Regions from separate parts of the Bacillus sp. 1A genome, predicted to be linked through region 1. Evidence: riboswitches for the same ligand, from Rfam matches in the RefSeq annotation. Region 1 holds a riboswitch; the other holds the start of a gene.
The links. A riboswitch is a leader RNA that binds a small molecule or an ion and turns the genes downstream of it on or off. The one in region 1 is predicted to bind lysine.
Positions count from the first base shown of each region.

Region 2: another riboswitch for lysine. It lies ahead of ACUN0F_RS17880 (amino acid permease); the one in region 1 lies ahead of ACUN0F_RS29285 (amino acid permease).

Region 1 covers NZ_JBQYLZ010000001.1:5,726,345-5,730,349, reverse strand. Annotated here, with positions in the region: gene ACUN0F_RS29290 (ABC transporter permease) at 1-351, opposite strand, end outside; gene ACUN0F_RS29285 (amino acid permease) at 412-1,836, opposite strand; lysine riboswitch at 1,983-2,169, opposite strand; gene gapN (NADP-dependent glyceraldehyde-3-phosphate dehydrogenase) at 2,348-3,787, opposite strand.
Region 2 covers NZ_JBQYLZ010000001.1:3,500,510-3,504,514, forward strand. Annotated here, with positions in the region: partial or broken gene ACUN0F_RS17870 (DNA alkylation repair protein) at 1-88, opposite strand, end outside; gene ACUN0F_RS17875 (iron-sulfur cluster biosynthesis family protein) at 101-484, opposite strand; gene ACUN0F_RS17880 (amino acid permease) at 505-1,971, opposite strand; lysine riboswitch at 2,084-2,276, opposite strand; gene ACUN0F_RS17885 (GNAT family N-acetyltransferase) at 2,600-3,049, shown strand; gene ACUN0F_RS17890 (sulfite exporter TauE/SafE family protein) at 3,089-3,991, opposite strand.

The sequences.
Region 1 (4,005 bases):
AAGGAACGTAAATAATAATGGAAAAAGCTGAATGATGTAATTATATAGAAGAGATTTTTTAAAATAAGATGTTAGTTTCTCTTCTAATGCAAGCAAATAGACAGCATCAGGTTTTTGAATAAATGTACGGATAGGGCATCTCGTTATAATCGCTGTTAGGACGATTGTAATAAGTAATAAAGATAGTCCTTTAGAAGGCGCTGTCTTAAGAAACTTTGCGTAATAGTAAGCACCTATACAGGCAACGAAGATAAAGCTATATAGTAACCCGTTAATCATACGTGCAAAGTATGTAATGATATTTTGAATATGTTGTTGGAAGCGGCTGCTCCATAGTGATTCAATTGACATGTTTTTCACCTCTTTGTTCTATTATATATGTTTTACAAAAGAAAAAACGAGCAAATTGCGTTATGCAACTTGCCCGTTTTTCTTTTCTTTATTTTTTTTCTCATCACGATTCATTAATGGATAGAAAGCAAATCCGATTACGAATAAACCAATTCCGAGAAGGAACGTTTTGATATCGGATGCGCCGGTTTTAATAACCCATAGTGCGTAGCAAAGTGCGATTACTGCGACTATGCCATCTGTAATTCTTGCCCGCATTTCATTTTTATATGTTTCACCAGTTGCGACTAGTTTTAACTGGAAGATTGGTGAAACGAGATATGGAATGAGGTAGGCTAGTGTTGATACGGTAATAACGAATGTATAAGCTTCCGCAATGGTTCCTGATAATGTTGAGAATAAGAACACTTGCGACATAATGTTTGTTAATCGTAATGAGTAAATTGGACTTCCTTTTTTATTTGTTTTCGTAAAGAAGGAAGGGAAGAAACCTTCTTTTGCAGCTTGATATGGTACTTCTGAGCTTAATAAAATCCAGCCTAATATAGAACCGAATAGAGAAGTAAGTGCAAGTAATGCCATCAGTTTCCCGCCGCCATGCCCCATTGCAGCGTTTAATGCGTCTGCTAATGGACGTTCAGAAGCTTGTAATTTATCAACGTGAAGGACACCCATTGTTAAAATTGTAATTCCTAAGTAAATCGCAACTGTAATAAGTAATCCCGCAACTGTTGCGCGTTTTACTGTTTTAGGAGAGGTAGCACGGTTTGATAAAAGTACTGCTGATTCAATTCCGATAAATGCCCACAGCGTTGTAAGAGCGGCTAAATTTACTTGTGAAAGAAGGCCGTGTGATACACCTGATTTATCGATCATCGGTGTGTACCATTGTCCAAACTTAGAAGCCTCGAATGCAAATAACGTAACGACGATGAATAAAAGGAATCCTGTTACTTTCGTTGTTGTTGCTAAGAAGTTTAGCTTTCCAGCTCCGCTTACACCGTTTGTTAATATAATATGAGTTCCCCAAAGTAAGATGGAACAAATAGTAAATGTAATTAGTTTTCCGACTTCTATGTTAAAAGAACCGATTGAAAATAGTAGTCGTGTATCTTTCATAATTGGGAAGAAGAGTGATAAATATCCCGCGAAAGACGTAATGATGGCAACGTTACTTGCCCAGTTTGCAACCCAATATCCCCATACCATACTGAAACCAGCCATTTTTTTCTTTTTTGGTGATGAGAATAAAGCATATGCATGACTTTGTGGTCCTGTCGTTAAATCAGGACGACGAATTGCTAAATTACCGAAAACAAGAGCTAGCATTAAAACACCAAACCCTGTTGTTAACCAAGCTAAAGTGACACCGAGAGGGCTTGCTGTTTGTGCCAACGTACTTGGCACCATGAAAATACCAGCGCCAACCATGTTACCGACAACGAAAGCTGTTAGTACCCAAAAGCCCCATTTTTTTTGTTGCATAGAAAATACCTCCAAAGTTAGTATAACCAAGTCAAGCGAGGAGATATGTATGTCTTCTTAGTAGAGAAGAAAAGTTCCAAACAAAACAAAAAAAGCACGTAATTTGCCGCTACATGCTTTCTATCTTATAAGAAACCCACGACATACCTCTCGATAGCTCTCCACAAACGAAATGTTTCGTTTGTGACAGTTCTGCACTTATTAAATGCAGACCCAGCAAGCGTGCATGGTGGACACGACTTACTTCGGCAATCATTCCTTTCTCATTCCTTCATCAATGCCACTACATCTCCTGAAACGATACTCTTAATGATTGCAACCTCTACCTCACCGAGATACGAATGAGGATTTAAATATTAAATTAACGTAGTTAAGAGTAACAAATGTATTTTTATACGTCAATGGATATAGTAATAATCAGATTATAGAGAAGAGTTTGTTATTAGGAATGGATAATTATTTAATATAAAAAGAAGCTGATCTAAAACTAGATCAGCTTCTACATATAAGATTAAACGAAGTTTAATACTGTTACTTTTTCACGTGTCATAGACTCAAGGCTCTTACGAATACCTTGTGCGCCCATACCTGAACCTTTTACACCGATGAATGGGAAGTGGTCAGGGCCGCGCTCTGTGCGTCCGTTAATTTGAACAGAACCAGTTTCGATTTTGTTAGCAATTGCAAATGCTTTGTTAATGTCTTTTGTGAAGACACTTGCTTGCAAGCCGAACTCTGATTTGTTAGCAATTTCAATTGCTTGTTCATCTGAAGAAACACGGATGATTGGAAGGATTGGGCCGAATGGCTCTTCCCAAGCAACTTTCATTTCTTCTGTTACGTGGTCGATTAATGTTGGGTAAATTAAGTTACGCTCACGTTTGTTACCGATAACGATTGTTGCACCTTTTTCAACAGCGTCGTCAACTAAACCTTGAACGAAGTCAGCAGACTTGTCGTCGATTAATGGAACGATTGTGCTGTCTTGTTCTGGAGATCCAACTGATAGCTCAGCTACTTGCGCTTTTAATAAGCCAACAAGCTCGTCCGCTACGTTTTCGTGTACAAGTACACGTTTAATAGCTGTACAACGTTGACCAGAGTAAGAGAATGCACCGCTTACGATATGGTTTGCAGCATCTTGTAAGTCAGCATCTTCACGAACGATACCAGGGTCTTTACCACCAAGTTCTAATACAAGTGGAATCATTGCAGCTTTTTTCGCTAAATGTTTACCTGTGTTTGTACCACCTGTGAACGATACCATATTGATGCCTTCGTGTTCTACTAAGTAGTCACCAATTACAGAACCACGTCCTGTAGCTACGTTTACAAGACCTTTTGGAAGGCCAGCTTTATGTAGTGCTTCAACCATTTTAATACCACTAATTGCACCTTGAGTTGCAGGTTTGAAAATAACAGCGTTACCCATAATTAATGCTGGTGCAAGTTTTGCAGCAGATAAGTTTACTGGGTAGTTAAATGGTGCGATTGCTAATACAACACCAAGTGGTGCGCGTTGGATGATCGCAAGTTTAGATTTCGTTCCGCCAGGGAAGCTATCGCCCATCATGCTTTCTCCGTGCATATGAAGAGCTTCTTCGATTGTGTAACGAATGAAATCAGCTGTACGAACAACTTCTTTCTTCGCATCTTTATATCCTTTACCGACTTCTTTCATAATGATATCGGCAATTTCATCTTGCATATTTACGAGCTCATCAGCCCATTTATATAAATATTTTGCGCGATCTTGTAGAGAAGCTTCCGCCCATGATTTTTGAGCTTCTTTTGCAGATGCAATTGCTTCATCTACTTCTCCGCGAGTAATTGCTTGTACTTGTCCAATTACTTCGTGTAAGTATGGAGATGGAATTTCGATTGTTTCTCCTGAAGAGGTTTCTCTCCATTCTCCGTTTAAATAAAATTTGTACGTATTGCTAGTTGTCATGATTAGTCCTCCTAAAATAGCAACTTGTAAGAGTGAGTATAAGGTGATTGTAGGGTGTTTGATAACATTTTTCAAATGAAATGTTTGTGAAAACGATTTCTTATTCTTTTTTTATTTTGTATGCCCTTTCTTACAGAAGATTCTCTTATTTCAAAATGATGTAGCATATATTTTTATTCGGTTTGTAAAAAAAATAATTGACAGAATACTCAATAAAG
Region 2 (4,005 bases), 2.2 Mb from region 1:
GATGTTGTTTATCACGTAACTGCTGCAACCATTGAAAAAAGAGTTCTTTATCTTCTTTCTTAATGTCGTTAATATGATTGGCTACTGATAAAAACAAATTTTATTTTTTAATCGACAACCCATAAACTAAAGTCTCACTCGGAGTCGTAATACTAAAACCTGTCGTTTTATAATCAAGTGTCACCGTATCACCAGTGTAGTCTTTCGTAAATGAATCCATTTGTACAATAAAATCAGCATCTTCATATACAACATCATCTGCATCATATGTATCCCAAATTAAATCAACATCAACGAAAATACTGCAAGAGTTTGTCATTGTTCCTCTAATGCGAATGATTTTTTTGTCTTCACGTTCTAATCTATGTATAGCTGCTTTTGCTTCATCAGTAATGCGAATGTCTTTATGTATATTTCCTTTATTATTGCAAAAACAGGAGGAATAGGGAAGGGAGAAGCATTGGAATAAAAAACGAGCAAACATATTTGTTTGCTCGTTTCACTTTATTTCAATTCACATTTATCAAGTGGGATCACTTTTGTTTTCTTCGTAAATTTATATCCTAACCATAGTACTAAGAAGAGTGGTAAACCGATGTAAGAAACGAGTACACCGTTCCAATCGATTGCTTCGCCCATAAATGCGCCGTAGTTTTGTCCTAAAATTACGATGACACAAAGTGCAAATGCGAAGATTGGACCGAACGGGAACCATTTTGCTCTATATGGTAAGTCTTTTAAATCTTTACCTTGAGCGATATATGCTTTACGGAAACGGTAATGACTAATTGCAATTCCGACCCATGCGATAAAGCCAGACATTCCAGATGCGTTTAATAACCAAATGTATACAACACCGTCACCGAATAAAGAAGCAATGAAAGCGATACTACCGACAATCGATGTTACGATTAATGCGTTAACAGGTACACCGCGGCTATCTAATTTACCAAGAAACTTCGGTGCTTTTCCTTGGCGAGCTAAGTCCCAAAGCATACGAGTTGATGCATACATACCAGAGTTACCAGCAGACAGTACTGCCGTTAAAATAACAGCGTTCATAACAGAAGCAGCAAAGGCAACGCCTGCTTTTTCAAAAATAAGTGTAAATGGACTTACTGTAACATCACTTGCGGCAAGGCTTTCAGTTGTATAAGGAATTAATAAACCGATAACGAGAATCGCAAGGATATAGAATAAAAGAATACGCCAAAAGATTGAGCGAATTGCTTTTGGAATGTTGCGCTCTGGATCAGCAGTTTCACCAGCGGCTACTCCTAATAATTCAGTTCCTTGGAAGGAGAACCCAGCAGCCATAAATACACCGATAATTGCCATAATGCCGCCATTAAATGGTGCATCTGCAACAGTGAAGTTTTTAAAGCCAACAGATTCGCCGCCCATAATTCCGAAAATCATCATGAAGCCGACAATTAAAAAGATAATAATAGTAACTACTTTAATAAGTGCGAACCAATATTCAGATTCACCAAACCCTTTAACAGATAAATAGTTTAAAAGGAAAATAATAGCTAAACATAATCCACTCCAAATAAGAGAAGGGGTATCTGGGAACCAAAATTTCATAATTAATGTTACAGCAGCGAGTTCAGCAGCAATTGTAATGGCCCAGTTATACCAATAGTTCCATCCAAGTGCAAAGCCAAGGGACGGATCAACAAATTTTGTTGCATAAGTACTAAAAGATCCAGTAACAGGCATGTAAGCTGCGAGTTCAGCTAAGCTTGTCATTAAGAAATACACCATAATTCCAATTGCGGCGTATGCGATTAGTGCACCGCCAGGACCAGCTGAATGGATGACACCACCGCTGGCAAGAAATAGTCCGGTACCGATTGTACCACCGAGAGAAATCATTGTAAGGTGACGAGATTTTAATCCGCGTTTTAATTCACCTTGTCCTTGTGTAGTTTGCGTTTTAGAGGTAGCTTGATTCGTTGCGCTATTCATGTTCAACACTCCTTTTCTTGTAAGATAGGAAGGAACGGGGGAGAAAAATACAAAAAACCGCCAAAGGAATTTGGCGGAACGTTTCACAAATAACCACCCCATCATACCCTTCCGTTAAGATAGCACCCCACGTTTACACGGTAATTTTGTAAACGTGACAGTTCTGTTCCTTTCGGAGACAGCCCCAGCTCATAATTCCAGAGAAGAAATATAAACTTCGGCAACTTTTCCTTTCAAACGGAGTCGGTGACATTCTCTGTGTCTCGTCCGTTTTACTCATAAAAGTCGCAACCTCTACCTCATCGGATTGATGAGGATTTGATATATTGCTAAGATTTTTAATATATGGCAATTGTAATGACTTTCTGAATATATTGCAAGATATTTTGTTAGGAAAAGTCAAAAAATATCGGTTATTGTATAGGAAACGCTTGCAAAACTCCACCCGAACCTACTATTATGTAGCAATAAGCAAAGAAAAAATTGTTATACAAATGTTTCGCAAAAAATATTGAAAAACCCTTTAAAATTAAATGAAAATTCAGAAAATATAATTCGACATTCATGATAAGATCATATTTTTTTGTTATAATTAAAGTAACGTTTAAGCAAAAAAGGGGAAATTAACATGAAATTAAAAACAGAAAGGCTCTATATAGTACCGTGTACAGAAGAGAGGATGCACGTTGCGAGAAAGCAAGGATATGATAGTGGTCCACATATTGTAGGACATGTAGAAACTGTAAAAAAAGATAAGGAAGTATTACCTTGGGGCGCGTGGTATGTCATTCGAAAAGAAGATGACATCGTTCTAGGTGATATAGGGTTTAAAGGGAAACCAAATGAGGAACATATAGTAGAAATTGGTTACGGATTTATTGAGAAATATTGGAATAAAGGGTATGCGACAGAAGCTGTAAGAGAACTAATAAATTGGGCTTTTCAAACAGGAGAGGTAGAAACGATTATTGCAGAGACACTTCTTGAAAATGATGGATCGATTCGTGTATTAGAGAAATTACATATGAAAAGAATTGGCACTACAGAAACGATGATTAACTGGAAAATAGAAAAATAAAAAATACCGCTCGAGGTGAATCGGGCGATATTTTTATCGTTATGGTAGCATTTGTTTTTGATCATTCGGATATCCGGCGGTCGGTGCGTTAGAACGCTTGGAATGATTACGAACAGCAATGAAAATAGAAATAATAACGACAATACCAACTGCCACGTAAGAAAGTGAAATAATAGTCGGATCCACTTTAAATGTAGTGAGCAGTGTACGAATGTTTGTAAAGATAATAAGGCCACCAACTAATACGCCAAGTAAATGTGCTGGAACGATGCGTACTAACCATGCAGCAATTGGAGCTGCGACAATACCGCCAAGCATTAACGCAAATACCCAAACCCAGCTTACTTGTTCCCAGCCAAGTGAAATGAAAAATCCGATTGTTGCAGCGAGTGAAACAGGAAATTCGCTCGTATCTACAGATCCAATAACTTTTCTAGCTTCATTTCCTCTTGCTAGAAGCACAGGTGTCGTAATCGGACCCCAGCCACCACCACCAGTTGAATCAACGAAACCAGCGAATAAGCCAAGCGGAACAAGCTGTTTAGCTGACATACGTTTTTTTGAAGTAACAATTTGTTTTTGAATGAGGAATCGTAATAAAATATAAACCCCTAAAGTAAATAAAAATACGGAAATGTACGGTTTAATTACATCACCAGGTAAATTGCTTAAAAAACATGCCCCAATAAATGCGCCAATTGCTCCTGGTAATGTAAGCCTGGAAACGGTATATTTATCAACGTTTCCAAATTTGATGTGAGATGCACCAGAAGCGGCAGTTGTAACGACTTCAGCTAAGTGAACAGATGCGGAAGCTACAGCCGGTGCGATACCAAACATTAATAATAGTGAGGTAGATGTTACCCCGTACGCCATTCCAAGCGCACCATCAATCAATTGAGCGAAAAATCCAATAATGGCAAAGACAATTAATTTCTGCATAAATAATCCCCCTG